Regions from separate parts of the Streptomyces sp. NPDC092045 genome, predicted to be linked through region 1. Evidence: riboswitches for the same ligand, from Rfam matches in the RefSeq annotation. Region 1 holds a riboswitch; each other region holds the start of a gene.
The links. A riboswitch is a leader RNA that binds a small molecule or an ion and turns the genes downstream of it on or off. The one in region 1 is predicted to bind cobalamin.

Region 1 (7,323 bases):
AGCTCCTCCCACGCGCTCTTCGGCGGCCTCATCGGCGCCGCGGTCATGTCGGCCGGCTGGTCGGCCGTGAACGGCTCCACCATCGTCACCAAGGTCCTCATCCCGGCCGTCGCCGCGCCGCTCGTCGCGGGCCTCGCCGCGATGTTCGCGACCAAGCTGACGTACAGGATCAAGGCCGACCCCGGGGCGAAGGCCACGGCCAAGGGCTACCGGGCCGGTCAGATCGCCTCCGCCGGTCTCGTCTCCCTCGCCCACGGCACCAACGACGCCCAGAAGACGATGGGCATCATCACCCTCGCCCTGGTCACCCAGGGCGTCGTCGCCCCCGGCTCGAACCCGCCCCTCTGGGTCGTCGTCTCGGCCGGCGTCGCCATCGCGCTCGGCACCTACCTGGGCGGCTGGCGCATCATCCGCACCATGGGCAAGGGCCTCACCGACCTCCAGCCGCAGCAGGGCTTCGCCGCCCAGACCAGTGCCGCGACGGTCATCCTGGCCTCCTCGCACCTCGGCTTCTCCCTCTCCACCACCCAGTCCTGCTCGGGTGCCGTGATGGGCGCCGGCCTCGGCCGCAAGGGCGGCGTCGTCCGCTGGTCGACCGCGACCCGGATGTTCGTCGCCTGGGGCCTGACCCTGCCCGCCGCGGGCCTGGTCGGCGCCGGCGCCGAGTTCCTCACCAAGCAGGGCCCCTGGGGCATCGCCGCCGTCGCGGTCCTCCTCGTGACCGGCTCGGCCGTCATCTGGGCGCTCTCCCGCCGCAAGCCGGTCGACCACCACAACGTCACGGCCGACGACCTCGACGCCCCCGGCGCCGAGCCCGCGGGCGTGGTGACCACCGCCATCGCGGCCGTCACCCCGCCGCCGGCCGGCTCCGTGGCCGCCGTCACCGACGAGGACCTCAAGGCGACCATCCTCGCCCCGGCCCCCACCGACCCGACCGCTCCCCCGGCCCCGGCCGCGAAGGTCTAAGGAAAGAACCACATGAAGATCGACTGGGCAGCCCTCGGCTCCGTCTTCGGCGTCAGCCTCGTGGCCACCGTCGCCCTGGTGGGCCTCTTCAGCCTCGGCATCGTCGGCCTCACCAAGCAGGAGGGGGCCGCGGCCCGGGGAGGCTCCGCCGCCCTGGCCCGCACCGGCGCCTACGCCTGCTTCGGGCTGTGCCTGGCCGCCGTGGCGTACGGCATCTACCTGATCGTCGTCTGACGGTCCCCGCTCCACCGGCCGGGGGGGGGGGGGGGGGGGGGGGGGGGGGGGCCGGCCCCCCGGGCGGGGGGGGGGGGGGGGCGGGGGGCGGGGGGCGGCGGGGGGGGGGGCGGGCCGGGCCTCGCGGGTCCAAGGGGTCTGCCCGAGGGGGGGGGGGGGGGGGGGGGGTCCGGTGGTGGGGGGTGGGGGGGGGGGGGCCCCCCCCCCCGGGGGGGGGGCCGCCCCCCGGGGGGGGCCCCCCCCCCCCGGCCCCTTTCCTGTGGTGCTCCGCACAGTGCGCCGCCGCAGGTCAAGGCTGGGTTGACGCCCGTTCTCGGGGCGTGGTGGACTGCCGAGGCCATTACGGCGGCAGCAGAGGAAGTCCGGTGCGAATCCGGCGCGGTCCCGCCACTGTGACCGGATCCGAGGGTCCGGGAGTCAGGAACTCTCGCCGCCGGTCACGTCGATCCAGGGCGCGGACCCTGAGTGAGGACATAGCGCCATGCCCGGCCGCAGCAGAGCCACCGGTGTCTTCGCGTACGGAGCGGCCGCGGGCCTCGCCGTCGACCTGCTCCTCGGCGACCCCCGCCGGGGCCACCCCGTCGCCGCGTTCGGCCGGGCCGCCGCCGCCGTCGAGCGGCGCCTCCACCACGACCACCGCGGCTGGGGCGCCCTGCACACCGCCGTCTGCGCCGGTTCCACCGCCGCCCTCGGCGCCCTCGCCGCCCGGGCCGTGCGGGACCGGCCGGCCGCCGCCGCCGCGCTGACCGCCGCCTCCGTGTGGGCCGTCGTCGGCGGGACGACCCTGGGCCGGGAGGCCCGCGCGATCGGCGGGGCGCTGGCCGCCGGGGACCTGGAGGTGGCCCGCGAACGGCTGCCCCACCTGTGCGGGCGCGACCCGCAGTCCCTGGACGGTCCCGCGATGGCCCGCGCGGTCGTCGAGTCGGTCGCCGAGAACACCTCGGACGCCGTGGTCGGCGCCCTGTTCTGGGGCGCGGTCGCGGGCGTGCCGGGGCTGGTCGGCTTCCGGGCGGTCAACACCCTGGACGCGATGGTCGGCCACAGGTCCGCCCGGTACCGCCGCTTCGGCTGGGCCTCGGCCCGCCTCGACGACCTGGCCGGCTGGCCGGGCGCGCGCCTGACGGCCGTGCTCGCCACCGCCGCCGGCGGGAACCCGCGCGGAGCCGTGCGGGCCTGGCGGGCGGACGCGCCGAAGCACCCGAGCCCCAACGCGGGCCCGGTCGAGGCCTCCTTCGCGGGCGCGTTGGGCGTACGGCTCGGGGGCACCCTCTCGTACGGCGGGCGCGTCGAGCACCGGCCGGTCCTGAACGGGGAGGGGCGGGCCGTCGAGGTGGCGGACATCGAACGGGCGGTGGCGCTCTCGCGCCGGGTGACCGCACTGACCCTGGCCGCCTGCGTGGGCGGCCGTCTGATCGCCGGCGCGGTGAAGCGCGGGAAGCGGAGGAGCGCATGAGGGGCGGGAGGGGCGGGGGCCTGCTGGTCGCCGGGACCACGTCCGACGCGGGCAAGAGCGTCGTGACGGCCGGGATCTGCCGGTGGCTGGTCCGCAAGGGCCTGAGGGTGGCGCCGTTCAAGGGGCAGAACATGTCCCTCAACTCCTTCGTCACGCGCGGGGGCGCCGAGATAGGCCGGGCCCAGGCCATGCAGGCGCAGGCCGCCCGGGTCGAGCCGACCGCGCTGATGAACCCGGTGCTGCTCAAGCCGGGCGGCGACCGCTCCAGCCAGGTCGTCCTGATGGGCAAGCCGGTGGGCGAGATGAGCGCCAAGGGGTTCTTCGGGGGGTCCGGGGGGTCGTCCCCCGGGAAGGCGCTGCACGGGGGCCGGCGGAAGGAGCTGTTCGAGCCGGTCATGGCGTGCCTGGAGGAGCTGCGGAGCACGCACGACGCGGTGATCTGCGAGGGCGCGGGCAGCCCGGCCGAGATCAACCTGCGGCGCACCGACATCGTGAACATGGGCGTGGCGCGGGCCGCGAAGCTGCCCGTGGTGGTGGTCGGGGACATCGACCGGGGCGGGGTCTTCGCCCAGTTCTTCGGCACGACGGCGCTGCTGTCGCCCGAGGACCAGTCGCTCGTCGCCGGGTACCTGGTGAACAAGTTCCGGGGCGACGTGGGCCTGCTCGAACCCGGGCTCGACATGCTGTACGGCCTGACGGGGCGCCGGACCTTCGGCGTCCTGCCGTACGCGCACGGGCTCGGCATCGACGAGGAGGACGGCCTGCGGGTCTCCCTGCGGGGCACCGTCCGGGAGTCGGTCGTGGCGCCGCCGCTCGGCGCGGACGTGCTGCGGGTCGCCGTCTGCGCCGTCCCCCTGATGTCCAACTTCACGGACGTGGACGCGCTGGCGGCCGAGCCGGGCGTGGTCGTCCGGTTCGTGGACCGGCCCGAGGAGCTGGTCGACGCGGACCTGGTGGTCGTGCCGGGCACGCGCGGCACGGTGAAGGCGCTCGCCTGGCTGCGGGAGCGCGGCCTCGCGGACGCCCTGGCCCGACGCGTGGCCGAGGGCCGCCCGGTGCTCGGCATCTGCGGCGGCTTCCAGGCCCTGGGCGAGCGGATCGAGGACGAGGTCGAGTCGAAGGCCGGTGTGGTCGACGGGCTCGGACTCCTTCCCGTACGGGTGCGGTTCGGGGTCGGGAAGATCCTGGCCCGGCCGGTCGGCGAGGCGCTCGGCGAGCGGGTCGAGGGGTACGAGATCCACCACGGCGTCGCGGACGTACGAGGGGGGGAGCCCTTCCTGGACGGGTGCCGGGTCGGCTCCGTGTGGGGCACCCACTGGCACGGCTCGCTGGAGAGCGACGGCTTCCGGCGGGCGTTCCTGCGGGAGGTCGCGGCGGCGGCCGGACGCCGGTTCGTCCCGGCCCCGGACACGTCGTTCGGCGCCCTGCGCGAGGAGCAGCTCGACCGGCTCGGCGACCTGATCGAGGAGCACGCGGACACGGACGCGCTGCTGCGGCTGATCGAGGAGGGCGCCCCGGCGGGGCTGCCGTTCGTGCCGCCCGGGGCGCCGTGAACGGGCCCGCCGCCGACGGCCGCGCGCCGTCGTCCGAACACCAGCGATTCGAAGGAGAGACCACCCGATGAGCACCCGGTACCCGTTCACCGCCGTCGTCGGCATGGACGACCTGCGGCTCGCGCTGCTCCTGAACGCCGTCAGCCCGGCCGTGGGCGGTGTGCTCGTCCGGGGCGAGAAGGGCACCGCCAAGTCCACCGCCGTGCGCGCGCTCGCCGAGCTGCTGCCGGCCGTGCCGGTGGTCGCGGGCTGCCGGTTCAGCTGCGACCCGGCCTCGCCCGACCCGGGCTGCCCGGACGGGCCGCACGAGGCGGGTCCGGGGGCCGAGCGGCCCGCGCGGATGGTCGAACTGCCCGTCGGCGCCTCCGAGGACCGGCTCGTCGGCTCGCTCGACATCGAGAAGGCGCTCGCGGAGGGCGTGAAGGCCTTCGAGCCGGGCCTGCTCGCCGACGCCCACCGGGGCATCCTCTACGTCGACGAGGTCAACCTCCTGAGCGACCATCTGATCGACCACCTCCTCGACGCCGCCGCCATGGGCTCCTCCTACGTGGAGCGCGAGGGCGTCTCCGTGCGGCACGCCGCGCGGTTCCTGCTCGTCGGGACCATGAACCCCGAGGAGGGCGAGCTGCGGCCGCAGCTCCTCGACCGGTTCGGGCTCACCGTGGAGGTCGCCGCCTCCCGCGAGCCCGAGCAGCGGGTGGAGGTCGTGCGGCGGCGGCTCGCCTTCGAGGACGACCCGGCCGCGTTCGCCGCGCGCTGGACCGGCGAGGAGAGCGCGCTGCGCGGACGGATCGCCGCCGCGCGCGCCCTCCTTCCGCAGGTGGTCCTCGGGGACGCCGTGCTGCTCCAGATCGCCGCGACCTGCGCCGCGTTCGAGGTGGACGGCATGCGGGCCGACATCGTCATGGCCCGCACCGCCACCGCGCTCGCCGCCTGGGCCGGACGGACCGGGGTGACCTCCGAGGACGTGCGGCAGGCCGCGCTCCTGGCCCTCCCCCACCGCCGCCGGCGCTCGCCCTTCGACGCGCCCGGACTCGACGAGGACAAGCTCGACGAGACCCTGGAGCGGTTCAAGGGCGAGGAGCCGGAGTCCGGCCCGGACGAGGACCCCGACCCGGAGCCGGACGGCCCGGGCGACGGCGGTCCGGGGGACGGAGGGCCGGGCGACGGCGGGGCCGGTCCGGACGGCGGCGGGATCCCGCCGCAGGGCGACGGGCCCGCGCCCGAGGACGTACCGGCGCCGGAGGAAGCGCCCGAGCCCGAGCCGGCTCCCGCTCCACGGAAGGCCGGGGCCGGTTCCGGCGAGCGGGCCGCCGTCAAGGCCGCCGAGCCCTTCCGTACGAAGGTGCTCAGCGTGCCCGGTCTCGGCGAGGGCGCGGCCGGGCGCCGCTCCCGGGCCCGCACCGAGCACGGCCGTACGACCGGCTCCACCCGGCCCCGGGGCACGCTGACCAAGCTGCACCTGGCGGCGACCGTGCAGGCCGCCGCCCCGCACCAGAGGGCGCGCGGGCGGACCGGACCGGGGCTCGTGGTCCGGCGCGACGACCTGCGGCAGGCGACCCGGGAGGGCCGCGAGGGCAACCTCGTGCTCTTCGCGGTCGACGCCTCGGGCTCGATGGCCGCCCGGCAGCGGATGAGCGCGGTCAAGGGCGCGGTGCTCTCGCTGCTCCTCGACGCCTACCAGCGGCGCGACAAGGTCGGCCTGGTCACCTTCCGGGGCCGGGACGCCGAGGTGGCGCTGCCGCCGACCTCGTCCGTGGACGCGGCCGCCGCACGGCTCGAACAGCTTCCGACGGGCGGGCGCACGCCCCTGTCGGCCGGGCTGCTCAAGGCCCACGACGTGCTGCGGGTCGAGCGGCTGCGGGACCCCTCGCGCCGCCCCCTGCTCGTCGTCGTGACGGACGGGCGGGCGACCGGGGGGCGGGCGGCCGGCGACCCGGTGGCGCTCGCCGCCCGCGCGGCGCGGCTGCACGCCGCCGAGGGCACGGCGTCGGTCGTCGTGGACTGCGAGACGGGGCCGGTGCGGCTCGGCCTGGCCGGGCAGCTCGCGCGCGAACTCGGGGGCACGGCGGTGACGCTGGACGAGCTGCGCGCCGACTCGATCGCCGGGCTCGTCAGGGACGTACAGGCAGGACAGACCGGACACGCAGCACAGACAGCCAGGAGGGCCGCTTAATGCCGCAGGGACAGCCGACCGTCGTTCCCGACGACGGTCTGACCACCCGTCAGCGCCGCAACCGCGCGCTGGTGATGGTGCACACGGGCGTCGGCAAGGGGAAGTCGACCGCCGCCTTCGGCATGGCGCTGCGCGCCTGGAACCAGGGCTGGCCGATCGGGGTGTTCCAGTTCGTGAAGTCCGCCAAGTGGAAGGTCGGCGAGGAGAACGCCCTCAAGGCGCTCGGCGAGACCGGCAAGGGCGGCACGGTCACCTGGAACAAGATGGGCGAGGGCTGGTCCTGGATCCAGCGCGAGGTCGCCGAGGGCGAGCAGTCGCACGAGGACAAGGCCCGCGAGGGCTGGGAGCAGGTCAAGCGGGACCTCGCGGAGGAGAGGTACAAGTTCTACGTCCTCGACGAGTTCGCCTACCTGCTCCACTGGGGCTGGATCGACGTGAACGAGGTCGTGGAGGTGCTGCGCGACCGTCCCGGTCAGCAGCACGTCGTCATCACCGGCCGCAACGCGCCCCCGGAGCTGGTGGACTTCGCGGACCTCGTCACCGACATGTCCAAGGTCAAGCACCCGATGGACGCCGGTCAGAAGGGCCAGCGGGGCATCGAGTGGTAGCACGTCTCGTCATCGCCGCGCCCTCCTCGGGCGCGGGCAAGACCACGGTCGCGACCGGCCTGATGGCCGCGTTCGCGGGCCGCGGCCTGGCCGTCTCCCCGCACAAGGTCGGCCCCGACTACATCGACCCCGGCTACCACGCGCTCGCGACGGGCCGCCCGGGGCGCAACCTCGACGCGTACATGTGCGGCACGGGCCTGGTGGCGCCGCTCTTCCTGCACGGGTCGCGCGGCTGCGACCTGGCCGTGGTCGAGGGGGTCATGGGGCTGTACGACGGCGCCGCCGACCAGGGCGAGCTGGCGTCCACCGCGCAGGTGTCGAAGCTCCTGAAGG
Region 2 (7,323 bases), on a different contig from region 1:
GCCCCGACGCGTGACGCGTCGGGGCGCCGGACGGACCGGGCGGCCGGCCCTACGGGCGGGAGATTTCCGCGAAGTTCTCCTCATTGCGGCGGAGCCGGTTCGCGTCGTATTCGGCGGCCAGCTCCTTCGCGCGGCTCTCGGTCATCTCCAGGCGAATCAGCACGGCCGGGGTGCATATCGTCGGCATGACGTGTCGGAGCAGGACCAGAACGCGGTGCGTCAGATCATTCCGGTCGCGCAGGATCTGGGACATGGTCTGGATTCCGGCGAAAGCACCCGAGAAGAGTTCGGCGGTGTCCGTCACGTCCACGTGGACCAGGAGTTCTCCCTGCGCCTTCGCCGCCATCAGGGCCTCCGACACCTGGTCGATCCAGGCCCGGAACGGAGCGGCCCGGTCGATTCCCATGGCGCCGCTGTCCAGCGCCAGCGCGACGCTCGCCCGCACCAGCGGGTCGCACTGCAACCGGTGGGCGAGGAGGAAGCCCTGGTCGACGAGCTCCTGCACCTTGATGGGCTGCGGGGTGAGCGGCTCGTCGAGCATCTGGGCGGCCAGCACGCCGACGGCCAGGTCCTCCTTGGAGGTGAAGTGGAAATACAGCGCCCCCTTCGTCACCCCGGCGCGCACCAGGATCTCCCCGATGGTCGTCCGCTCGTAGCCTCGCTCGGCAAAAACGGCGGCGGCCGACTCCAGAATCGTCTGCCGGGTCCGAATTGCACGTGCTTGCTGCGCCAAGGCGCCTCCCGCTGTCTCGCTGTCTGTGCTCGCCGTGTGACTCGAAGCATTGAAAAGAAAACCGCGCTCTAAGTACCCTACGCCGGGCGGAATTGCCGTCCGGGGTGTGCAGTGAAGTACGAGGGGGAGCCATGGAACAGCACCACCGAGAAGCGACGACACCCGTACCCGGGGAGTTCGTCCACCGGCACGACCCGGCAGACATCATCCCCACGAGCTGGACGAGATCACAGGAGAACCGGTATTCCGTCTCCGCCCGCTGGCCTGCCTCGCATCCCTTCTTCTCGCCGGCGGCAGGTGGCCGGCACGACCCGGTCCTGGTGGCCGAGACGATGCGTCAGGCCACCATGCTCGTGGTTCACGCCGGGTTCGGGGTACCCGTGGACGATCAGTTCGTCATGTGGGACCTGTATTACACCGCCGACCCCGAGCTGCTCCTCCTCGACGGCTCCTCCCCGGAGATCGCCGTCGACATCGCCTTCCCCGGCTACGACGGGAGGCCGGGCCGGGTGCGCAACCTGCGCGTCGACGTCGTGCTGACCCGCGACGGGCGCCGGATCTCGACCGGTGGCGGCACGATCCGCTGCACCTCGGCGCCGGCGTACCGCAGGATGCGCGGCGACCGCATGGCCGCCCTCGGCCGCCCGGTCCCCCTGATACCCGCGGTGGCCCCGCACCTGGTCGGCCGCGAGGACGCCAAGGACGTCGTCCTGGGCCCCGGCGACCGCCCCGGCCGGTGGCAGCTGCGGATCAACACCGCCCACCCCACGCTCTTCCGCCGCCCGAACGACCACGTCCCCGGAATGGTCCTGCTCGAAGCGGCCCGGCAGGCGGCGATGCTGGCGACCGGCAACACCGTCTACCTCCCCACCGTCGTGGACCTCTCCTTCTCGCGCTACGCCGAGCTCGACACCCCCTGCTGGGTCGAGGCCGAGGTCGTGGCCGCCCCCGGCGACCCGGCGACCACCGTCCGCGTCACCGGACAGCAGGACGGCCTGCCCGTCTTCGTCTGCACGCTCACCTCCCCGCCCCGGGAACCGGCGGTGGCCGGCCCCGGCGCCGCCGTCCGGCTGGCCGGCTGAAGGGCCGGACGACGACGATGGCTCCTCGCATCCTGATCACCGGCGCGTCCGGCTTCATCGGCGGCCGGGTGGCCGCCGCCGCGACGGCGGCGGAGGCCGGGCCCGTACGCCTGCTCGCCCGCGGCCCGCTCCCCCCGGCGGCGGACGCCGGACCGGAGCGCGCTCCGGCGGCCGAGACCGTCCCGGGCGACCTCCGGGACCCCGACTCCCTGCGCCGGGCCTGCGAAGGCGCCGACGTGCTGATCCACTGCGCCTCCGCGGTCGGCGGCGACGAGGAGACGGCCCGCGCCGTCAACGACGAGGGCACCCGGGCCCTGGTCGACGCGGCGGTGCGCGCCGGGGTGACCAGGATCGTCGCCCTGAGCACGGCCTCCGTCCACGGCCGCGGCCCCTTCCGCGCCGCCGCCCCCGGCACCCTGCCGATCGCCCCCGTCTCGGCCACCAGCCGCACCCGCGCGGCGGGCGAGCGGCACGTCGTGGAGGCCGGCGGGACCGTCCTGCGCCCCCACCTCGTGTACGGGACCGGGGACCGGCAGCTCGTGCCCGGCATCGTCGGGCTCCTCGGCGCGCTGCCCGGCCCGCTCGACGGCGGCACCTCGCTGCACTCCCTGATCGAGGTGGGCGCCCTGGCCCGCGTCCTGCTCGCCGCCGCCCTCTCGCCGGACACCCAGGCCGGCCCGTACCACGTCGACCACCCCGATCCGGTGCCCGCCGGGGAGCTGCTCGCGGTGGGCGAGGAGCTGCTCGCCCACCGGGCCGGGCCGCGCCGGGGACCGGCCCTCGACGTCGCGGAGGCACGCGCCCTCCTGGCCGCCCACCCCTTCGCCGTCCACCACCTCGACATGCTCGCCGTCGACCACTGGTTCTCCGACGACCGGCCCTGGAAGGAGCTGGGCTGCGACCCGGGCCCCGGCTTCGTCGAGGGGATCGCCGGCCACCTGGAGTGGTACCGGAGCACGCTCGGCCCCGCCCGGACGGCCCCGCCCGGGTCCTCCTGACCCGGCGCCGCCTCGGGACCGGGAGAGCCGAGGGCGCGGCCCGCACCGCGAGAAGCGCGAAACCGCGAGAACCGCGGACCCCGGCCCGCACCGCACCACCCCCGACCGAACGAACCGAACGAACCGAACGAACCGAGAGAAGGCGCCACCGACATGTCCGCGCTGGACGGAAAGACCGCGATCGTCACCGGAGCGAGCCGCGGCATCGGAAGGGGCATCGCCGAGCGCCTCGCCCGTGACGGCGCCCTGGTCGCCGTGCACTACGGCAGCGACGAGGAGGCCGCCCGCGAGACGGTGGCGACCATCGGGAAGAACGGCGGCCGGGCCTTCCCGTTCCGCGCGGACCTGGCGGCGCCGGACGCCGTCGACGTGTTCTACGCCGCCCTGGACGCCGGCCTCGCGGAGCTGGGCGAGGGGCCCGGGTTCGACGTCCTCGTCAACAACGCGGGCGCGAGCGGCTCCGGCCGCATCCACCAGCTCACCACCGAGACCTTCGACCGGCTGTTCGCGATCAACGTGAGGGCCCCGCTCTTCCTCGTCCAGCGGGGCCTGGACCGGCTGCGCGACGGCGGCCGGATCGTCAACATCTCCTCGGCGGCGACGCGGCACGCCTTCCCCGACTCCGTCACGTACGCGATGACCAAGGGGGCCGTCGACACGATGACCCTCGCCCTCGCCAAGGAGCTGGGCCCCCGGGGCATCACGGTCAACGCCGTGGCCCCCGGCTACATCGCGACGGACATGAACGCGCGGCGCCGGGCGACGCCCGAGGCGAGCGCCGCCCTCGCCGCGCTCTCGGTCTTCAACCGGCTCGGGACGCCCGCCGACGTGGCGGACGTGGTCGCCTTCCTCGTCTCCGACGACGCCCGCTGGATCACCGGCCAGTACGTGGACGTGACGGGCGGCACCGCGCTCTGAACCCGCCCGCTCCGGCCCGGGGGCCGGCCTCGGACCGGTCCCCGCGCACCCCTCCTCGGGGCGGTTCCCCGTCGATAAAGTGGGGGCACGATGACACGTTTCCGCGAGAGCGTCCGGTCCCTGCTGCGCGAGCAGGTGCTCGACGCCGCCCACCGCCTCGTCGCCGCCGAGGGCTGGAGCGGGCTGCGCATGACCTCCATCGCGCGGGCCGCCGGCATCAGCCGCCAGACCCTCTACAACGAGTTCGGGGCGAAGGAGGCCATCGGCGACGCCCTGGTCCAGCGCGAGCTGGAGGGCTTCCTGATCGGCATCGAGCGCGAACTCGACTCCCACCGCGGTGAGTTGGAGGCGGCTGCGGCGGCCGGCGTCGGCTACACGCTCCAGCAGGCCGTGGACAACCCCCTCATCAAGAGCGTCCTGGTCGCGGCACGGGGCGGCGAGGACGACCTCCTCGCCTACCTCACCACCCGCACGGAGCCGGTCTTCGGCACGGCCATGGCGATGCTCCACACGTACGCGACCGAGGCCTGGCCCGAGGTGGACGAGGAGTCGCGCGGGCTCGCCGTCGAGACGGTCGTCCGGCTCACCGTCAGCCACATCGTCCAGCCGGTGGCCCCGCCCGCCGAGACGGCGGCGCGCATCGCCAGGATCACGGCGAGGATCTCGTACCCCGGAGGCCGCTGAGGAGCGCCCCGCCCGCTCCGGAAGGCGCCGGACACACGACGAGGCCCGGTGTCGAACACGGGGGATCTCCGACACCGGACCTCTGTTGAATATTCTACGAGATGCCCGGGAGTGCTCGCGCACCGCCGCCCGCCGACGGGCGAAGCGCGGACGGACGGGGTACACCTCCCCTGAGACGCGGACACGGCCGGACCCGGCCGGGACACCCCTCGCCCGCGTCGCCGACGCCGAGGAGGAGGCAGCCGTGGAAGGCAGGAGCAAAGGGTTCGTGCGGTCCTTCAACCGTCTCGGGGGATACGGGTTCGTCGTCCCCGTCGGCTCCCGGGACCAGGTCTGGTTCAGCGCGGAGGACATCGAGGACGAGAGCGGGACCGTCTCGGAGGGGCAGCAGGTCTCCTTCGTCCTGGTCCTCGGGGACGGCCGCTTCGAGGCCAGGCAGCTGCGCGTCTGACGCCCACCGCGCCCCCGGGCACGTCCCCGGGCCGGTGGTACTGTGCCGGGGCCAGTCGCACCTTTGTACGCGCCCGAACGGGTGCGTGCACGGGTCAGGGAATCCGGTGCGAGACCGGAACTGACGCGCAGCGGTGAGGGCGACGGGCGGAGCATCGGCCACTGGGCGGCGACGACGGCCCGGGAAGGCGCCCCGTCCGGACGACCCCGAGTCCGAAGACCTGCTGGCGGCCCCGGCGCACGCCCGCCCGGGGAGCACCGTACGACAGGCTCCGCGCATGAGCCGTGGCCGCAGAGGAAGTCCCGTGCCGCTCGCACACCCCGTCCGCTCCGCCGTGCCGTTCCTGACCGGAGTCCTGCTCCTGACCGCGACCGGCTGCGGCGCGGGGACCACCCCCGCGTCCGACCGGCCCGCCGGGAAGCCGAAGAACGGGTATCCCGTCGTCCTCGACGACAACTGCGGACGGCCCGTCCGCGTCGAGCGCGCGCCGGAGCGGGCCGTCGCCCTCGACCAGGGCGCGGCGGAGATCATGCTCTCCCTCGGCCTCGCCGACCGCATGGTGGGCACCGGCACCTGGACGGACCCCGTCCTCAAGGGCCTGGAGAAGGAGAACGCCGAGGTCCCGCGCCTCGCCGACCGCTACCCCTCCTTCGAGAAGGTCCTCGACGCCGAACCCGACTTCGCCGCCGCCTCCTTCACGTACACCCTCGGCAAGGGCGGGGTGGCGGCCCGCGAGCGGTTCGAGAAGCTCGGCGTCCCCACCTACCTCTCGCCCACCGACTGCGTCGGCAAGGACAACAGCGGCGACGGCGACGGCGTCCGCGTCCGACCGCTCACCATGGAGACGGTCTACGGCGAGATCCGCGACCTGGCCCGGATCTTCGCGGTCCCGGAGCGCGGCGAGAAGCTCGTCGCCGAGCTCAAGGCCCGCGTGACGAAGGCCACTTCGGGCGGGGACTTCAAGGACGCCACCGTCCTCTACTGGTTCGCCAACGCCGAGGCGCCCTACATGGCGGGCTGCTGCGGCGCCCCCGGCATCGTCTCCCGCGAGCTGGGCGCGAAGAACGTCTTCGACGACACCAGGGAGGAGTGGCCCCAGATCAACTGGGAGACCGTCGCCGACCGCGACCCCGACGTCCTCGTCATCGGCGACCTCACCCGCCGCTCGCAGTCGGCCGAGAGCGCCGCCGAGAAGATCGAGTTCCTGGAGTCCGACCCGGTCACCCGCAGCATGACGGCGGTCGAGAACAAGCGGTACGTGCTGCTCAGCGGCCAGGCGCTCAACCCCACGATCCGCACCGTCGAGGCCGTCGAGAAGGTGGCGGCGGCGCTCCGCTCGTACGGCCTCGCCAAGTGACCCCCACGGCCGTGAAGCCGTCCCCGGCGCGCGCGGGAGCCGCGGTCCCGCTGTGGACGGCGGCCGGACTCGCCCTCCTGGCCGCGTCGGTCGCCGCGGCGATCACCATCGGCCCGGCCCGCATCGGCGTCGCCGACGTCTGGGCGACGGTCGCCGCCCACCTCGGCGGCGGCGCCCCGGCGCTCTCCCCGATCCGGGACGGGATCGTGTGGGACCTGCGGCTGCCCCGCACCCTCCTGGCCGCCGTCTGCGGCGCCGGGCTCGCCCTCTGCGGCGCGGTGATGCAGTCGCTGCTGCGCAACCCGCTCGCCGACCCCTTCGTCCTGGGCGTCTCCTCGGGCGCCTCGACCGGCGCGGTCGCGGTCGTCGTCCTCGGGGTCGGCGGAGGGGTCCTCTCCGTCACCGGCGGGGCGTTCCTCGGCGCGGTCTGCTCCTTCGCGCTCGTGCTGCTGCTCAGCCACACCCTCGGCGGCTCGACGGACCGCGTGGTCCTCTCCGGGATCGCCGCCATGCAGCTCTTCTCCGCCCTCACCTCCTTCGTCGTGATGACGGCCGCCGACGCGGAGACCACCCGGGGCGTCCTCTTCTGGCTGCTCGGCTCGCTCGCCGGGGCCGGCTGGACCGACGTGTGGGTGTGCCTCGCGGTCCTCGCGACGGCCCTGACGACCTGCCTCGGGTACGCGCGGACCCTGGACGCGTTCGCCTTCGGCGAGGAGGCCGCCGCCTCGCTCGGCGTCTCCGTCGCCCGGACCCGGCTGGTCCTCCTCTGCGTCACCGCCCTCCTGACGGCCGCCCTGGTCTCCGCCGCCGGGGCCATCGGCTTCGTCGGACTCGTCCTGCCGCACGCCGCCCGCGCGCTCACCGGGCCCGGCCACGCCCGGCTCCTGCCGGTCACCGCCCTGGCCGGAGCGGTCTTCCTGGTCTGGGCCGACACGCTCGCCCGCACCGTCCTCGACCCCCAGGAGGTCCCGGTGGGCGTGGTGACCTCGCTGATCGGCGTCCCGGCCTTCGTCCTGGTCCTCCACCGCACGCGCAGCACGAGGAGCACCCGATGACCTCCACCGGAGGAGACACGGGCGCGGGCCTGCGCGCCGACCGGG
Region 3 (7,323 bases), on a different contig from region 1:
GGACGCCGTCAGGCGCCGGACAGCTCCCCCCGCACGGTGCGGGCGGCGGCGACCAGGTTCTCCAGGGAGGCCCGGGTCTCCGGCCAGGCGCGGGTCTTCAGACCGCAGTCGGGGTTGACCCACAGGCGCTCGGCGGGGATCGCCTCCAGGCCGGTGCGCAGCAGGTCCGCCGCCTCCTCCGCGCTCGGCACCCGGGGCGAGTGGATGTCCCAGACGCCGGGACCGGCCTCGCGCGGATAGCCGTGGGCGGCGAGCTCGCGGGCCACCTGCATGTGGGAGCGGGCCGCCTCCAGGCTGATGACGTCCGCGTCGAGGTCGTCGATCGCCTGGACGACGTCCCCGAACTCGGCGTAGCACATGTGGGTGTGGACCTGCGTGTCCGGCCGCACGCCGCCGGTGGCGAGCCGGAACGCCCCGGTCGCCCACGCCAGGTACGCCGGACGGTCGGCGGCCCGCAGCGGCAGCGTCTCGCGCAGCGCCGGCTCGTCCACCTGGATGACGGAGGTGCCGGCCGCCTCCAGGTCGCCCACCTCGTCGCGCAGGGCGAGGGCGACCTGCCGGGCGGTCTCGCCGAGCGGCTGGTCGTCGCGGACGAACGACCAGGCGAGCATGGTGACCGGGCCCGTCAGCATGCCCTTGACGGGCCTGGACGTGAGGGACTGGGCGTACGAGGTCCAGCGCACCGTCATCGGCTCGGGCCGCGAGATGTCGCCGGCCAGGACCGGCGGGCGGACGTAGCGGGTGCCGTACGACTGGACCCAGCCGTGCTGGGTGGCGAGGTAGCCGTCGAGCCGTTCGGCGAAGTACTGCACCATGTCGTTGCGCTCGGGCTCGCCGTGCACCAGGACGTCGACCCCGGCCTTCTCCTGGTACGCGACCACCTCCTGGATCTCGGCCCTGATGCGCTCCTCGTACCCGGCCGCGTCGATCCGCCCGGCCCGTAGGTCGGCGCGGGCGGTGCGCAGCTCGCCGGTCTGCGGGAAGGAGCCGATGGTGGTGGTCGGGAGCAGCGGCAGGCCCAGGTGGGCGCGCTGGGCGGCGGCCCGCTCGGCGTACGGCTGCGAACGGCGGGCGTCCGCCCCGGTGACGGCCCCGGTGCGGGTGCGCACGGCCGGGTTCCGGGTGATCGGGGAGTTCGCGCGGGAGGCGAGGGCGGCGCGGTTGGCGGCCAGTTCGCCGGCGATCGCGTCGGTGCCCCGCGACAGGCCCTCGGCCAGCGTCGTGATCTCGGTGGTCTTCTGCTTCGCGAAGGAGAGCCAGCGCAGGATCTGTGGGTCGACGTCCTTCTCGGCCGCCGCGTCGAGCGGCACGTGGAGCAGCGAGCAGGAGGCGGAGACGTCGACCCGGTCGGCGAGGCCGAGCAGGGTGCCGAGGACGGACAGGGACTTCTCCAGGTCGTTGACCCAGATGTTGCGCCCGTCGACCACACCGGCGACGAGGCGCTTGCCGGGCAGGCCGCCGACGGCGGCGAGGCCCTCCAGGTTGGCCGCCGCCGGACCGGTGAAGTCGAGCGCGAGGCCCTCGACCGGCGCCTTCGCCAGGACGGGCAGGGCGTCGCCGAGCCGGTCGAAGTACGAGGCGACGAGGAGCCGGGGCCGGTCGCTGGGCGCGCCGAGGTCGCGGTAGGCGCGCGCGGCGGCGTTCAGGTCGGCCGGGGTCCGGTCCTGGACGAGCGCGGGCTCGTCGAGCTGCACCCACTCGGCGCCGGCCGCGCGCAGGTCCGCGAGGACCTCCGCGTACACCGGCAGGAGCCGGTCGAGCAGGGTCAGCGGGTCGAAGTCGGCGGGCACGCCCGGCGCGGGCTTGGCGAGCAGCAGGTAGGTGACGGGGCCCACGAGCACGGGCCGGGCGGCGAGGCCCAGGGCCAGCGCCTCCGCCAGCTCCGCGACCTGCTTGGCCGAGTCGGCCGTGAAGACCGTGTCGGGCCCCAGCTCCGGCACCAGGTAGTGGTAGTTCGTGTCGAACCACTTCGTCATCTCCAGCGGGGCGACGTCCTGCGTGCCGCGCGCCATGGCGAAGTAGCCGTCCAGGGCGTCGGCCGCGACGGCCTCGCGGTGGCGAGCGGGGATCGCGCCCACCATGACGGTGGTGTCCAGGACGTGGTCGTAGTACGAGAAGTCGCCGGTCGGCACCTCGTGGACGCCGGCCCCGGCGAGCTGCCGCCAGTTGGTCCGGCGCAGTTCGGCGGCGGTGGACCGGAGGGCGTCGGCGGTGACGCGGCCCTTCCAGTAGCCCTCGATCGCCTTCTTCAGCTCCCGGTCCCGGCCCTGGCGCGGGTAGCCGTACACGGTGGCCCGTGCTGCCGCGGCTGCGGACTTCGTGGTCACGGAGATCTCCTTCGCGAGATGAATCCCTGAGGTCCCGGGGACGGGGAGAGGGCGCGAAGGGGCGACGGACCGGACGGTACGCGTGCGCGGCGGGCACGGTCGTCCGTCGGGTGTGTGCGCCGACCCGCCCTCGAGGTCACCGGGATGTCCGCGCGCGGAGTCGTCCGCGTGCGGGCAACGGGCAGGTCTTCGGACTCGCGGGCACGCCCTCCGGACTGGTCCGGCGGACACCTAGTGGCCGTCGCTTCCCAGCCCCTTCCCGGGGCCAGTGCGTATGACGGCGGTCGTTCCCGCTCACCGCTGCGGGGCAGTCCCGGATTCCCACCGGGTTCCCTCTTACGACGCGTCCCGCCTGGCGGACGGGGGCGAACCAGCTGCCCGGTCAGACTACGGGGTCGACCGCCGGAGCGGGGGAGCGCATCTCGCCATTCGGGCAGGGGAGAGGGACGCGCGAGTGAGGATCGAGCAAGCGGGGCCGCTCGCGCGGGCCGGCCGTCCGGGCGTCTCCGCCCGGTCGTAGACGTGGAACCCCCGGCCGCTCCTCCGGCCGAGCAGCCCCGCCTCCACCCTCCGCAGGAGCAGCGGCGGGGCGCGTACAGGGGTTCCTTGGACTCCTCGTACAGCGAGCGCGCGATGGAGGCGACCGCGTCGAGCCCGGTGAGGCCCGCGAGCCGCGGCATCGCGGACAGCGGGTACGGGACGAGCAGGGCGTTGACGACGAAGCCGGCCCGGTCGTGGGAGCCGATCGCGGTCTTGCCCGGGGTGCGGGCCGCGAAGTCGGTCACCGCGGCCGTCGCCGCCGAGGTGTGGAGGATCGTGTGGAGGGGGAGGCGGAGGCCCTGCCGCACCGGACCGGATACTGTCCGGACGATCTCGAAACGGCGGCGGGGGCACGATGGACTGGGCGATGCTGCTGGGCGGGATGGCCGCGGGGCTGCTGATCTCCGTGGTGACCGCGCCGGCCGGGGTCTCGGGAGCGGTGTTCCTGCTCCCGGTCCAGCTCAGCGTCTTCGCCGTGCCGAACCCCTCCGTCACGCCGACGAACCTGCTGTACAACGTCGTCGCGGGACCCGGCGCCCTCTGGCGCCACAGCAGGACCGGCGCCCTGCGCGGCCCGCTCACCCGCCGCCTGGTGGCGGGCACGCTCCCCGGGGTGGTGGTCGGCGCGGTCGTCCGCGTCTTCGCCCTCCCGGGCCCCACCGTCTTCCGCCTCCTCATCGCCGCGCTGCTGCTGCCCCTCGGCACATGGCTGTGCGTCCGCACCCTGCGCCCCGCCCGCGAGCGCCCCGCCGCCGAACCCTCGCCCCGCACCGTCACCGGACTCGCCCTGGCGGTCGGGGTGGTGGGCGGCATCTACGGCATCGGCGGCGGCTCCCTCCTCGGCCCGATCCTGGCGGGCCGGGGCGTCCCCGTCGCCCGCGTGGCCCCGGCGGCCCTCGCCGCCACCTTCACGACCTCGGTCGTCGGAGCCGTCACCTTCGCCCTGCTCTCCCTCACCACCACCGAGGCCGCCGCCCCCGACTGGACCCTCGGCCTCGCCTGCGGCCTCGGCGGCCTGATCGGCGGCTACCTCGGCGCCCGCCTCCAACCCCACCTCCCGGAAACCGCCCTCCGCCTCCTCCTGGGCACCCTGGCGACGACCCTGGGAGCGCTGTACGCGGTCCAGGCCCTGTTGTGAGGGGCCCGGCCGCCCCTACGGCAACACCCCCGCCCCCCGCGCCGCCACCACCGCCTCCATCCGCGTGCGCGCCCCCAGCTTCCGCATCGCCGAGCGCAGGTAGCCCTTCACCGTCTCCGGGCGCAGGCCCAGGCGGGTCGCCGCCACGGCGTTCGTCGCGCCCGAGGCGATCGCCGCCAGGACGTCCGTCTCGCGCGGGGTGAGGGTCACCCCGGGGAGGGGGGCGGGGGAGCCCGAGGCGGTCTCCAGGCGGCCGCAGACCGCGAGGAGGCGTTCCCGCAGCTCCGGGTCCGTGACCCTCGGCGCCAGTTCGCGCAGTTCTCCGTACGCCCGGCGGACCTCCTCCCAGGAGGGCCCGGGCGGGGGCGGGGCCAGGAGTTCCCGGACCTCGTCCCGTACCGCCAACGCCTGTTCCACGTCGCGGGCCGCCGCGACCGCCGCGTCGAAGACCCGCTCGCCGACCGGCAGCGCGTCGCGCAGCGCCCCGTACAGCACGCCCCGCACCCTCCGGCGCACGACGACCGGCACCGCGATCACCGACCGCAGCCCCTCCGCCGACACCGGGCCGTCGTACTCGTGCGTGATGTGCCGCGCCGAGGGGTAGTCCGTCACCGCGCACGGCCGGCCGAGCGCCAGGCACTTCCCGCCCAGGCCGGAGCCCGCCGAGATCGCGAGCCCGCGCAGGGCCGGCGTCACCGCGCCGTTCAGCTCGTCGATCCGCAGCCCCCGGGTCTCGTGCATCAGCCCCCCGAAGACCACCGGGAGCCCGGTGGCGCGGCGCAGCCTCAGCAGCGCGCCGCGCAGCTCCACCGACGATCCGACGTGCTCGCGCACCGCGCTCTCCTTCGTGGCCGCCGACCCCGTCAGCCCTTGACGTCCGCCGGTTCACCCCCGAACGGGGGTGGTGAGACCCGGGTCACTGATTACACGATGTCCGGGACCGGTCCCGCAACGAGGAGGACACATGACGGCAACCAGCGCGACCGAGGAGTTCCGGGCCGCCCGGGACTTCCTCCTGGAGCACCGGGAGGACTACGCGGCGGCCTACGAGGGCTTCGCGTGGCCCCGGCCCGAGCGGTTCAACTGGGCGCTCGAATGGTTCGACGTCGTCGCGGAGGGCAACGACCGCACCGCCCTGCACATCGTCGAGGAGGACGGCTCCGCGACGAAGGTGTCCTTCGCGGAGATGTCCGCCCGCTCGAACCGGGTCGCCAACCGGCTGCGCTCCCTGGGCGTGCGCGCCGGCGACCGGATCGTCGTCATGCTGGGCAACCAGGTCGAGCTGTGGGAGACCGTCCTCGCCGCGATGAAGCTGCGGGCCGTCGTCATCCCCGCCACCCCGCTGCTCGGCCCCGCCGACCTGCGCGACCGCGTCGACCGCGGTCGCGCCCGCCACGTCCTGGTCCGCGCCGAGGACACCGCCAAGTTCGACGACGTCCCCGGCGACTACACCCGGATCGCGGTCGGCGACGGCGGGGCGGGCTGGCTGGAGTACGGGCTCGCCGACCGCGAGTCCGCCGACTTCGAGCCGGACGGCGACACGCTCGCCGACGACACCCTGATGCTGTACTTCACCTCCGGCACGACCGCCCGCCCCAAACTGGTCGAGCACACCCACACCTCGTACCCGGTCGGGCACCTCGCCACCATGTACTGGATCGGGCTCAGGCCCGGCGACACGCACCTCAACATCTCCTCGCCCGGCTGGGCCAAGCACGCCTGGTCCAACCTCTTCGCCCCGTGGAACGCCGAGGCGACCGTCTTCATCCACAACTACACCCGCTTCGACCCGGCCCGCCTCATGGAGGAGATGGAGCGGCACGGGATCACCAGCTTCTGCGCCCCGCCGACCGTCTGGCGGATGCTGATCCAGGCCGACCTGGGGCAGCTCAAGACCCCGCCGCGCGAGGTCGTCGCCGCCGGCGAACCGCTCAACCCCGAGGTCATCGAGGCCGTCCGGCGCGCCTGGGGCACCACCGTCCGGGACGGCTTCGGCCAGACCGAGACCGCCGTCCAGGTCTCCAACAGCCCCGGTCAGCGGCTCAAGGAGGGCTCCATGGGCCGTCCGAGCCCCGGCTACCGGGTCACCCTGGTCGACCCGGTCAGCGGCCGCCCGGACGTCGACGAGGGCGAGATCTGCCTCGACCTGTCCGCCCGCCCGGTGGGCCTGATGACCGGCTACCACGGCGACCCGGAGCGCACGGCGGAGGCGATGGCCGGCGGCCACTACCGCACCGGCGACATCGGCGCGCGGGACGCGGACGGGTACATCACCTACATCGGGCGCTCCGACGACGTCTTCAAGGCCTCCGACTACAAGATCAGCCCCTTCGAGCTGGAGAGCGCGCTCCTGGAGCACGAGGCCGTCGCCGAGGCCGCCGTCGTCCCCGCCCCCGACCCGCTGCGGCTCGCCGTCCCCAAGGCGTACGTGGTCCTCGCGGCGGGCTGGGAGCCGGGCCCGGAGACCGCGAAGGTCCTCTTCGCGCACTCGCGCGCGGTCCTCGCCCCGTACAAGCGCGTCCGGCGGATCGAGTTCGCCGACCTGCCCAAGACCGTCTCCGGCAAGATCCGGCGCGTAGAGCTGCGCCGCCTCACCGCCGAGGGCGGCGGCACCGAGTACACGGAAGGGGACCCCTCGTGAGCACGCCGAAGGAACTCTCGTACGCGCACGGCACCTCCACCACCCCGCTCCTCGGCGACACCATCGGCGCCAATCTGGACCGGGTCGTCACCGCCTGGCCCGACCGCGAGGCGCTCGTCGACGTCTCCACCGGACGCCGCTGGACGTACGCGGAGTTCGGCGCGGACGTGGACCGGCTGGCCGGCTCCCTCCTCGGCAGCGGCGTCCGCAAGGGCGACCGGGTCGGCGTCTGGGCCGTGAACTGCCCGGAGTGGGTCCTCGTCCAGTACGCCACCGCCCGCATCGGCGCCGTCATGGTCACCGTCAACCCGGCCTACCGCGCCCACGAGCTGGCGTACGTGCTGAACCAGTCGGGCGTCTCCCTGCTCTTCGCGTCCCTCGCCCACAAGGCGAGCGACTACCGGGCGATGGCCGAGCGGGCGCGGGAGGAGTGCCCGGGGCTGCGGGAGGCCGTGTACTTCGGGGACGCGAGCTGGGACGCGTTCCTCACCCGTACCGCCGGGGAGCTGCGCCCGGAGCCGCTCTCCTGCGACGAGCCCGTCAACATCCAGTACACCTCGGGAACCACGGGCTTCCCCAAGGGGGCCACGCTCTCCCACCACAACATCCTCAACAACGGTTACTTCGTCGGGGAGATGATCGCCTACGACGAGCAGGACAGGGTCTGCATCCCCGTC
Region 4 (7,323 bases), on a different contig from region 1:
GCAGGCCACGCCGATGCCGGAGGGCGAGGACCTGGCGACCCTGGGCCGCAGCGGCGCCCTGCTCGTCCTCCACCTCGCCGCCCGCTACGTCGACCGGGTCGTCGCCGAACTCGTCCCCCACTACGGCACGGACTGCCCCGCCGCCGTCGTCGCGATGGCCAGCCGCCCCGACGAGGTCGTCCTGCGCGGCACCCTCGACGACATCGCGGCGCAGACGAAGGCGGCCGGGATCACGAAGACCGCCGTCATCATCGTGGGCCGCACCCTGGCGGCCTCCGAGTTCCGCGACAGCCACCTGTACGACCCGGCCCGCGACCGCCACGCCTGCTGACGCCCTCGCACGCGGAGGGGCCCCGGGGAGATCCCCGGGGCCCCTCCGTCACCACGGACCGGCTCAGGTGTTCGGCCGCTTGCCGTGGTTCGCGCCCTTCTTCTTCCGGGCCCGCCGCTTGTTGCCGCGCTTCGACATGAGACTCCCTCTCGATCGCTCGTCGGGTGTTCGCGGCCCAGCCTAGGGGCGGGCCCCCCGGTCCGCACGTCGTGCCGGTCTCACGCCCCCGGCCCCCTCACCGAGGACCGCCCCACCACCGTTCCCGCGCGGTCGACGCAGATCACGTCCACCGCGACCGGGGCGCCGCGCAGGACCGCCAGGGCCTCGTCGCGGGCGCGGGCGGCGACCAGGTCGCCGAGGGGGACGGCGGCGGCCTCGCAGAGGCGGAGGGCGGCCAGACCGGTGTTCGCGGCGGCGATCTCCGCCGCCAGGGACTCGGACGCGCCGCCCGCGCGGGCCAGGTCCGCCAGGAAGCCCTTGTCGACCTGGGAGCGGGCCGAGTGCAGGTCCAGGTGGCCCGCCGCCAGCTTGGAGAGCTTCGCGAAGCCGCCGCAGACCGTCAGCCGGTCCACCGGGTGGCGGCGGACGTACTTGAGGACCGCGCCCGCGAAGTCGCCCATGTCGAGCAGGGCGATCTCCGGCAGGTCGTACAGGCCCGTCACCGTCCGCTCCGAGGTCGAGCCGGTGCAGCCGGCGACGTGCGTGAGGCCGCCCGCGCGGGCCACGTCCACGCCCCGGCGGATCGAGTCGATCCAGGCCGAGCAGGAGTACGGGACGACGACGCCGGTCGTGCCGAGGATCGACAGGCCGCCGAGGATGCCGATCCGGGGGTTCCAGGTGGAGCGGGCGATCTCGGCACCGTCGTCGACGGAGACCGTGATCTCGACGTCCCCCGTGCCGCCGTGCGCGGCGGCGACCCGCGCCACGTGCTCGCGCATCAGCTGCCGGGGCACGGGGTTGATCGCCGGCTCGCCCACGTCGAGCGGGAGGCCCGGCAGGGTGACCGTGCCGACGCCCTCGCCGGCCCGGAAGACCACGCCCGAACCCGGCGGCAGCAGCCGCACCGTCGAGCGGATCACGGCCCCGTGCGTGACGTCCGGGTCGTCGCCCGCGTCCTTCACCACCGCCGCCATGGCCGTGTCCCCGGTGCGCTCCTCGGCCGTGAGCGCGAACGCCGGCGTCTGCCCCTTCGGCAGCGTGATCGTCACCGGATCCGGGAAGTCCCCGGTCAGGAGCGCCGTGTACGCGGCCGTCGTCGCCGCCGTCGCGCAGGCACCGGTCGTCCAGCCCGGGCGCAGACCGGTGTGCTTGAGTTGGGCCTCGCGCCCGCCGTCCGAACTCACGAAGGGGCTCCTGTGCACGTACTCGTTCTGGGCGGGACCACCGAGGCCCGCGCCCTCGCGGGACTGCTCCACCCCCGCGTCCGGGTCACCAGCTCCCTCGCGGGACGGGTCGCCCGGCCCCGGCTGCCCGAGGGGGAGGTCCGGATCGGCGGCTTCGGCGGCGCCGACGGGCTCGCGGCCTGGATCGGCGCGCACGCGGTGGACGCGGTCATCGACGCCACCCATCCCTTCGCCGAGCGGATCAGCTTCAACGCGGCCCTCGCGGCCGCCACCGTCCATGTTCCCCTGCTCGCCCTGCGCCGTCCCGGCTGGGTGCCGGAGGAGGGCGACGACTGGCGCGAGGCGGGCTCCCTGGCGGAGGCCGCCCGGGCCCTGGACGACCTCGGCGACCGCGTGTTCCTGACGACCGGCCGCATGGGCCTCGCCGCCTTCGCCGACCGCCCGGAGTGGTTCCTCGTCCGCTCGGTCGACGCCCCCGGGGCCCCGCTGCCGGCCCGCACCGAGGTCCTCCTCGACCGGGGGCCCTTCACCCTCGACGGCGAACGCGAGCTGCTGCGCCGCCACCGGATCGACGTCCTGGTCACCAAGGACAGCGGCGGCGCGGCCACCGCCCCGAAACTGACCGCCGCCCGCGAGGCCGGCGTCCCGGTCGTCGTCGTCCGCCGCCCGCCGGTCCCGGAGGGCGTACCGGTGGCGACGACCCCGGAGGAGGCCGCCGCCTGGGTACGGGACGGATCCTAGCCGTACCGGCGCGGCGTCCAGGCGATCGTGCGGCCGTCCGCCCGCTCCACCGCCCTGGTCTGCGAGGAGCCGATCAGGAGGAGGGTGCGCATGTCGACCTCGGAGGGGTCCAGGGTCTTCAGGGTCAGCACCCGGACCGACTGCTCGGGGCCGCCCACGTCGCGGGCGACGACCACCGGGGTGTCGGGGGAGCGGACCTCCAGGAGGAGGTCGCGGGCGGCCGCCACCTGGTGGGTGCGGGACTTGGACCCCGGGTTGTACAGGGCGAGGACCAGGTCCGCGACGGCCGCCGCGCGCAGCCGGTCCGCGATGACGTCCCAGGGCTTGAGGCGGTCGGAGAGCGAGATCGTCGCGTAGTCGTGGCCGAGCGGGGCGCCCGCCGCCGCCGCGGCCGCGTTGGCGGCGGTCACGCCCGGCAGGACCCGTACGGGCACGTCCGCGTACTCCGGTTCCGACGCCACCTCCAGGACCGCCGTCGCCATCGCGAAGACGCCCGGGTCGCCGCCCGAGACGACCGCGACCCGGTGCCCGCGCCGGGCCAGGTCGAGGGCGAACTCGGCGCGCTCCGACTCCACCTTGTTGTCGGAGCCGTGGCGCCGCTGGCCGGGGCGCAGGACCGGCACCCGGTCCAGGTAGGTGGTGTAGCCGACCAGGTCGTCCGCGTTGACGAGCGCGCCGCGCGACTCCGGCGTCAGCCAGGGCGCGCCCGCCGGGCCCGTGCCGACCACGACGACCTCGCCGCGCTCCCGCACCGGCGGCTCCTCGTCGACGCGGGAGGGCAGGACGGCCACCGAGAAGTACGGGACGGACTCCGGGTCCACCTCCGCCAGGCGCCCGGTCCGCTCGCCCGCCATGAACGCCCGCTCCACGTACCGCGCGTCCTCCAGGCGCCCGGCCCGCTCCAGGGCCCGTCGCACGGTGGGGAAGGTGCGGCCGAGCTTCATCACGACCGCCGAGTCCGTGCCCGCGAGCCGGGCCGTCAGCTCGTCCTCCGGCAGCGTGCCCGGGACGATCGTCAGGACCTCCTCCGCCTCGCACAGCGGCTCGCCGAGCCGGGCGGCGGCGGCGCTCACCGAGGTGACGCCGGGGATGACGGTCGTGTCGTAGCGGTGCGCGAGCCGCTTGTGCATGTGCTGGTACGAGCCGTAGAAGAGCGGGTCGCCCTCGGCGAGGACCGCGACCGTGCGGCCCGCGTCCAGGTGGGCGGCGAGCCGGGCCGCCGCCTCCTCGTAGAAGTCGTTCAGGGCGCCCCGGTAGCCGCCGGGGTGGTCCGTGGTCTCCACCGTGAGCGGGTACGTCAGCCGCTCCTCGACGTGGTCCTCGCGCAGGTGCGGGGCCGCGATCGAGCGGGCGATGGAGCGCCCGTGGCGGGCCGAGTGGTAGGCGATCACGTCGGCCTCGGCGATGGCCTTCACGGCGGCGAGGGTGAGGAGGTCCGGGTCGCCGGGCCCGAGCCCCACGCCGTACAGCTTGCCGACGGTGTTTCCGGCCGGGTTCCCGGTCACTGCTGGATCTCCGCTTCGTGCGCGAGGGCGTTGATCGCGGCGGCCGTCATGGCGCTGCCGCCGCGCCGGCCCCGGACGACGAGGTGGTCGAGGCCGAGGGTGTTGTCGGCGAGGGCGTCCTTGGACTCGGCGGCGCCGATGAAGCCGACCGGTATGCCGAGGATGGCGGCGGGCCGCCCCGCGCCCTTCGCGACCATCTCCAGGAGGTGGAAGAGGGCGGTGGGCGCGTTGCCGATGGCGACGACGGAGCCTTCGAGGCGGTCCCGCCACAGTTCGAGGGCGGCGGCGGAGCGGGTGGTGCCGAGCTCGGCGGCCAGGGCCGGGACGGCCGGGTCGGAGAGCGCGCAGAGCACCTCGTTGTCGGCGGGCAGCCGCTTGCGGGTGACGCCGCTGGCGACCATCTGCGCGTCGCAGAGGATCGGCGCGCCCGCCCGGAGCGCGGCGCGGGCGCTCGCGACGACGCCCGGCGAGTACGCGATGTCCTGGACGAGGTCCGTCATGCCGCAGGCGTGGATCATCCGGACCGCCACCTGGGCGACGTCGGCGGGCAGGCCCGTGAGGTCCGCCTCGGCGCGGATCGTGGCAAAGGAGCGGCGGTAGATCTCCGTGCCGTCCTTCTCGTAGTCGAACATCCTGTTCTCGCTCATCTCGTTGTGCGGGGCGCGGTACGGGCCGTGGTGACCGCGGGGGCCAGATCGGTGCGGGGGACGGGGGCGCCGTCGACCAGGTAGCCGCCGCCGGGGGCGGCGAGGACGTCGACCCAGTCGCCGTGCGGGTGTCCGCAGCGGCGCTCGCACCCGGAGTAGTGGACGGGCAGGCCGGGGCGGCCGGGGACCGCGTCCGCCCGGACGTCCGCGAGGGACTTGGCGCAGCCGGGCCGCCCGGTGCAGGCGCTGACGCCGGCCCAGGGGGAGTCGGGCCGGGTGATCAGTCCGGCCGCGTCGAGCGCGGGCGCCCGGTCGGGTCCGGCTCCGACGACTACGGCTCCGCGCCAGGGGGTGAGCCGGACCTCGTCGGCGGGCAGCAGGGCGCGGAGCTGGGCGGCGGTGAGGCGGCCGAGGGGGGCGAGCACGTGGAGGGCGGCGGGCCCGAGGGGGCCGGGGGCGGGCGGCGGCCCCTGCGGCAGGACCGGCTCGGACACCTCTTCCGCGGCGAGCGCCTCTCGTCCGTCGCGCCTTGCGTCTCGTACGTCGCGCACGTCTCGTACGTCTCGTACGTCGGGCCCGGAGCCCTCCGGCAGCTCCCGCACGCGCCAGACGCCGGTGCCGGCCGCGCGGGCGGCGGAGAGGAAGACGTGGGCGGCGGCGAGGGCGGCGCGGGGCGCGTCGGCGGCGGCGACGCGCACGGCCCGGCCGCCCAGGTGCAGGAGCGCGGTGCGGGGGTCCACTGCGACCAAGGTCACATCCCCGCCGAGGCCGGTGACGTCGCCGCGGCCGTCGTCCAGGACGAAGAGGAAACGGCCCGAGAGCGCGGCGGCCCAGGGCGCGGCGCAGAGCCGTTCGTCCAGCTCGCGGGCCCACAACTGCACGTCGGCCGCGCCGAGTCCGTCGAGGCCCGCGGCCGGGGAGGCCACGATGTTGCGGACGCGCTCGTGGGTGGCCGAGGGCAGCAGGCCCGCCTCCGCCAGGAGCGCCGCGAGCTCCGCCCCGCAGCCGTCCGCGAGGCCGCGCAGCTCGGCGTTCCCGCGCGAGGTGACGCTGATCCGCCCGTCCCCCAGGGCCTCGGCGGCGTCCGCCAGGACCTCCACCTGACGTGCCGTCAACCTTCCTGCGGGCAGCCGCAGTCGGGCCAGGTGCCCGTCGTCGGCGGAGTGCAGCCGCAGCGCCCCGGGGCAGGCGTCGCCGCGCTCCCGCACACGGGGTGCGCCGGGGGCGGGCTTCGGGGTCGGGACGGGCGGCATGGCGGCGAGCATACCCACGGGAAAACCGGCGGCCGGCGGGGTGTGACCGGCCTGACTCCGGGTGCCGCGGCGGGGGCACGGGGACCGGCTCCCCGGGAGCAGGCGGGGGCACGGGGATCGGCTTTCCACGAGCCGGACGGGTGTGAGCCGGCACGCCCCGGCCCCGCTCCGGTGTGATCCGCCCGACCCTCCCGCTCCCTCCGGCGTCCGGAGTTCACGATCTAGGATGCAAGCGGCATGGGGTCCCAGGACCCCGGGGAGGAAGCCCGGTGAGATTCCGGCGCGGTCCCGCCACTGTGAGCCGGCCCGGCACCTCCGGGCCGGTGAGTCAGGAACTCCTGCCGTCCACACGACCACCCGGGGCGCGGACAACCCCGAGGAAGGCCTGCGCTCGCCATGCTTCTGCTGCTGTCGCACTCCGACACCGACCTGCTCAGTGCCCGCGCGGCCGGCGGACCGGTGGAGTACCGGTTCGCCAACCCGTCCCGGCTCCCGCTCGCCGACCTCGACGGGCTCCTCGACGGCGCCGAACTCGTCGTCGTCCGGCTCCTCGGCGGCCTCCGCTCCTGGCAGGACGGGCTCGACGCGATCCGCGCCGCCGGGAAGCCGGTCGTCGTGCTCAGCGGCGAACAGGCGCCCGACGCGCAGCTCATGGAGGCGTCCACCGTGCCCGTCGGCGTCGCCACCGAGGCGCACGCCTACCTGGCGCACGGCGGCCCCGCCAACCTGGAGCAGCTCGCCCGCTTCCTCTCCGACACCGTCCTGCTCACCGGCCACGGCTTCGAGGCCCCGGCCGCCGCCCCGACCTGGGGCCCGCTGGAGCGCACGCCGAAGGCCACCGAGGGCCCGACGATCGCCGTGCTCTACTACCGCGCCCACCACATGAGCGGCAACACCGGCTTCGTGGACGCCCTGTGCGAGGCGATCGAGGACGCCGGAGCCCGCGCCCTCCCGCTGTACGTGGCCTCCCTGCGCGCCCCCGAGCCGGAGCTGCTCGACACCCTCCGCACCGCCGACGCCATCGTCACCACCGTCCTCGCGGCGGGCGGCACCAAGCCCGCCGAGGCGCAGGCCGGCGGCGACGAGGAGGCCTGGGACGCGGGCGCGCTCGCCGCGCTCGACGTGCCGATCCTCCAGGCCCTCTGCCTGACCGGCTCGCGGTCCGCGTGGGAGGAGAACGACGAGGGCCTCTCCCCGCTGGACGCCGCCAGCCAGGTCGCGGTCCCCGAGTTCGACGGGCGCCTGATCACCGTCCCGTTCTCCTTCAAGGAGATCGACGAGGACGGCCTGCCCGCGTACGTGGCGGACGCCGAGCGCGCGGCCCGCGTCGCCGGGATCGCCGTGCGGCACGCCCGCCTGCGGCACATCCCGAACGCCGAGAAGAGGCTCGCGCTCGTCCTCTCCGCGTACCCCACCAAGCACTCCCGCATCGGCAACGCCGTCGGCCTCGACACCCCCGCCTCCGCCGTCTCCCTGCTGCGCCGGCTGATCGAGGAGGGCTAC

Region 2: another riboswitch for cobalamin. It lies ahead of ACIQKA_RS13450 (ABC transporter substrate-binding protein); the one in region 1 lies ahead of ACIQKA_RS23535 (cobalamin biosynthesis protein).
Region 3: another riboswitch for cobalamin. It lies ahead of metE (5-methyltetrahydropteroyltriglutamate--homocysteine S-methyltransferase); the one in region 1 lies ahead of ACIQKA_RS23535 (cobalamin biosynthesis protein).
Region 4: another riboswitch for cobalamin. It lies ahead of cobN (cobaltochelatase subunit CobN); the one in region 1 lies ahead of ACIQKA_RS23535 (cobalamin biosynthesis protein).

The regions. Positions count from the first base shown of each region.
Region 1 covers NZ_JBIVSC010000011.1:52,361-59,683, forward strand. Annotated here, with positions in the region: gene ACIQKA_RS23525 (anion permease) at 1-966, shown strand, start outside; gene ACIQKA_RS23530 (hypothetical protein) at 979-1,200, shown strand; cobalamin riboswitch at 1,516-1,647, shown strand; gene ACIQKA_RS23535 (cobalamin biosynthesis protein) at 1,682-2,653, shown strand; gene ACIQKA_RS23540 (cobyric acid synthase) at 2,650-4,206, shown strand; gene ACIQKA_RS23545 (putative cobaltochelatase) at 4,274-6,382, shown strand; gene cobO (cob(I)yrinic acid a,c-diamide adenosyltransferase) at 6,382-6,990, shown strand; gene ACIQKA_RS23555 (cobyrinate a,c-diamide synthase) at 6,984-7,323, shown strand, end outside.
Region 2 covers NZ_JBIVSC010000003.1:724,427-731,749, reverse strand. Annotated here, with positions in the region: gene ACIQKA_RS13480 (ScbR family autoregulator-binding transcription factor) at 50-733, opposite strand; gene ACIQKA_RS13475 (ScbA/BarX family gamma-butyrolactone biosynthesis protein) at 865-1,815, shown strand; gene ACIQKA_RS13470 (NAD-dependent epimerase/dehydratase family protein) at 1,833-2,813, shown strand; gene ACIQKA_RS13465 (SDR family NAD(P)-dependent oxidoreductase) at 2,967-3,731, shown strand; gene ACIQKA_RS13460 (TetR family transcriptional regulator) at 3,822-4,415, shown strand; gene ACIQKA_RS13455 (cold shock domain-containing protein) at 4,660-4,866, shown strand; cobalamin riboswitch at 4,963-5,088, shown strand; gene ACIQKA_RS13450 (ABC transporter substrate-binding protein) at 5,144-6,223, shown strand; gene ACIQKA_RS13445 (FecCD family ABC transporter permease) at 6,220-7,278, shown strand; gene ACIQKA_RS13440 (ATP-binding cassette domain-containing protein) at 7,275-7,323, shown strand, end outside.
Region 3 covers NZ_JBIVSC010000003.1:714,893-722,215, reverse strand. Annotated here, with positions in the region: gene metE (5-methyltetrahydropteroyltriglutamate--homocysteine S-methyltransferase) at 9-2,327, opposite strand; cobalamin riboswitch at 2,511-2,666, opposite strand; partial or broken gene ACIQKA_RS13425 (3-hydroxyacyl-CoA dehydrogenase family protein) at 2,838-3,145, opposite strand; gene ACIQKA_RS13420 (TSUP family transporter) at 3,223-4,005, shown strand; gene ACIQKA_RS13415 (response regulator transcription factor) at 4,021-4,839, opposite strand; gene ACIQKA_RS13410 (AMP-binding protein) at 4,970-6,646, shown strand; gene ACIQKA_RS13405 (AMP-binding protein) at 6,643-7,323, shown strand, end outside.
Region 4 covers NZ_JBIVSC010000005.1:92,371-99,693, reverse strand. Annotated here, with positions in the region: gene cobM (precorrin-4 C(11)-methyltransferase) at 1-331, shown strand, start outside; gene ACIQKA_RS16270 (50S ribosomal protein bL37) at 395-469, opposite strand; gene ACIQKA_RS16265 (cobalt-precorrin-5B (C(1))-methyltransferase) at 550-1,674, opposite strand; gene ACIQKA_RS16260 (cobalt-precorrin-6A reductase) at 1,687-2,415, shown strand; gene ACIQKA_RS16255 (precorrin-2 C(20)-methyltransferase) at 2,412-3,920, opposite strand; gene ACIQKA_RS16250 (precorrin-8X methylmutase) at 3,917-4,567, opposite strand; gene ACIQKA_RS16245 (cobalamin biosynthesis protein CobG) at 4,564-5,832, opposite strand; cobalamin riboswitch at 6,043-6,177, shown strand; gene cobN (cobaltochelatase subunit CobN) at 6,217-7,323, shown strand, end outside.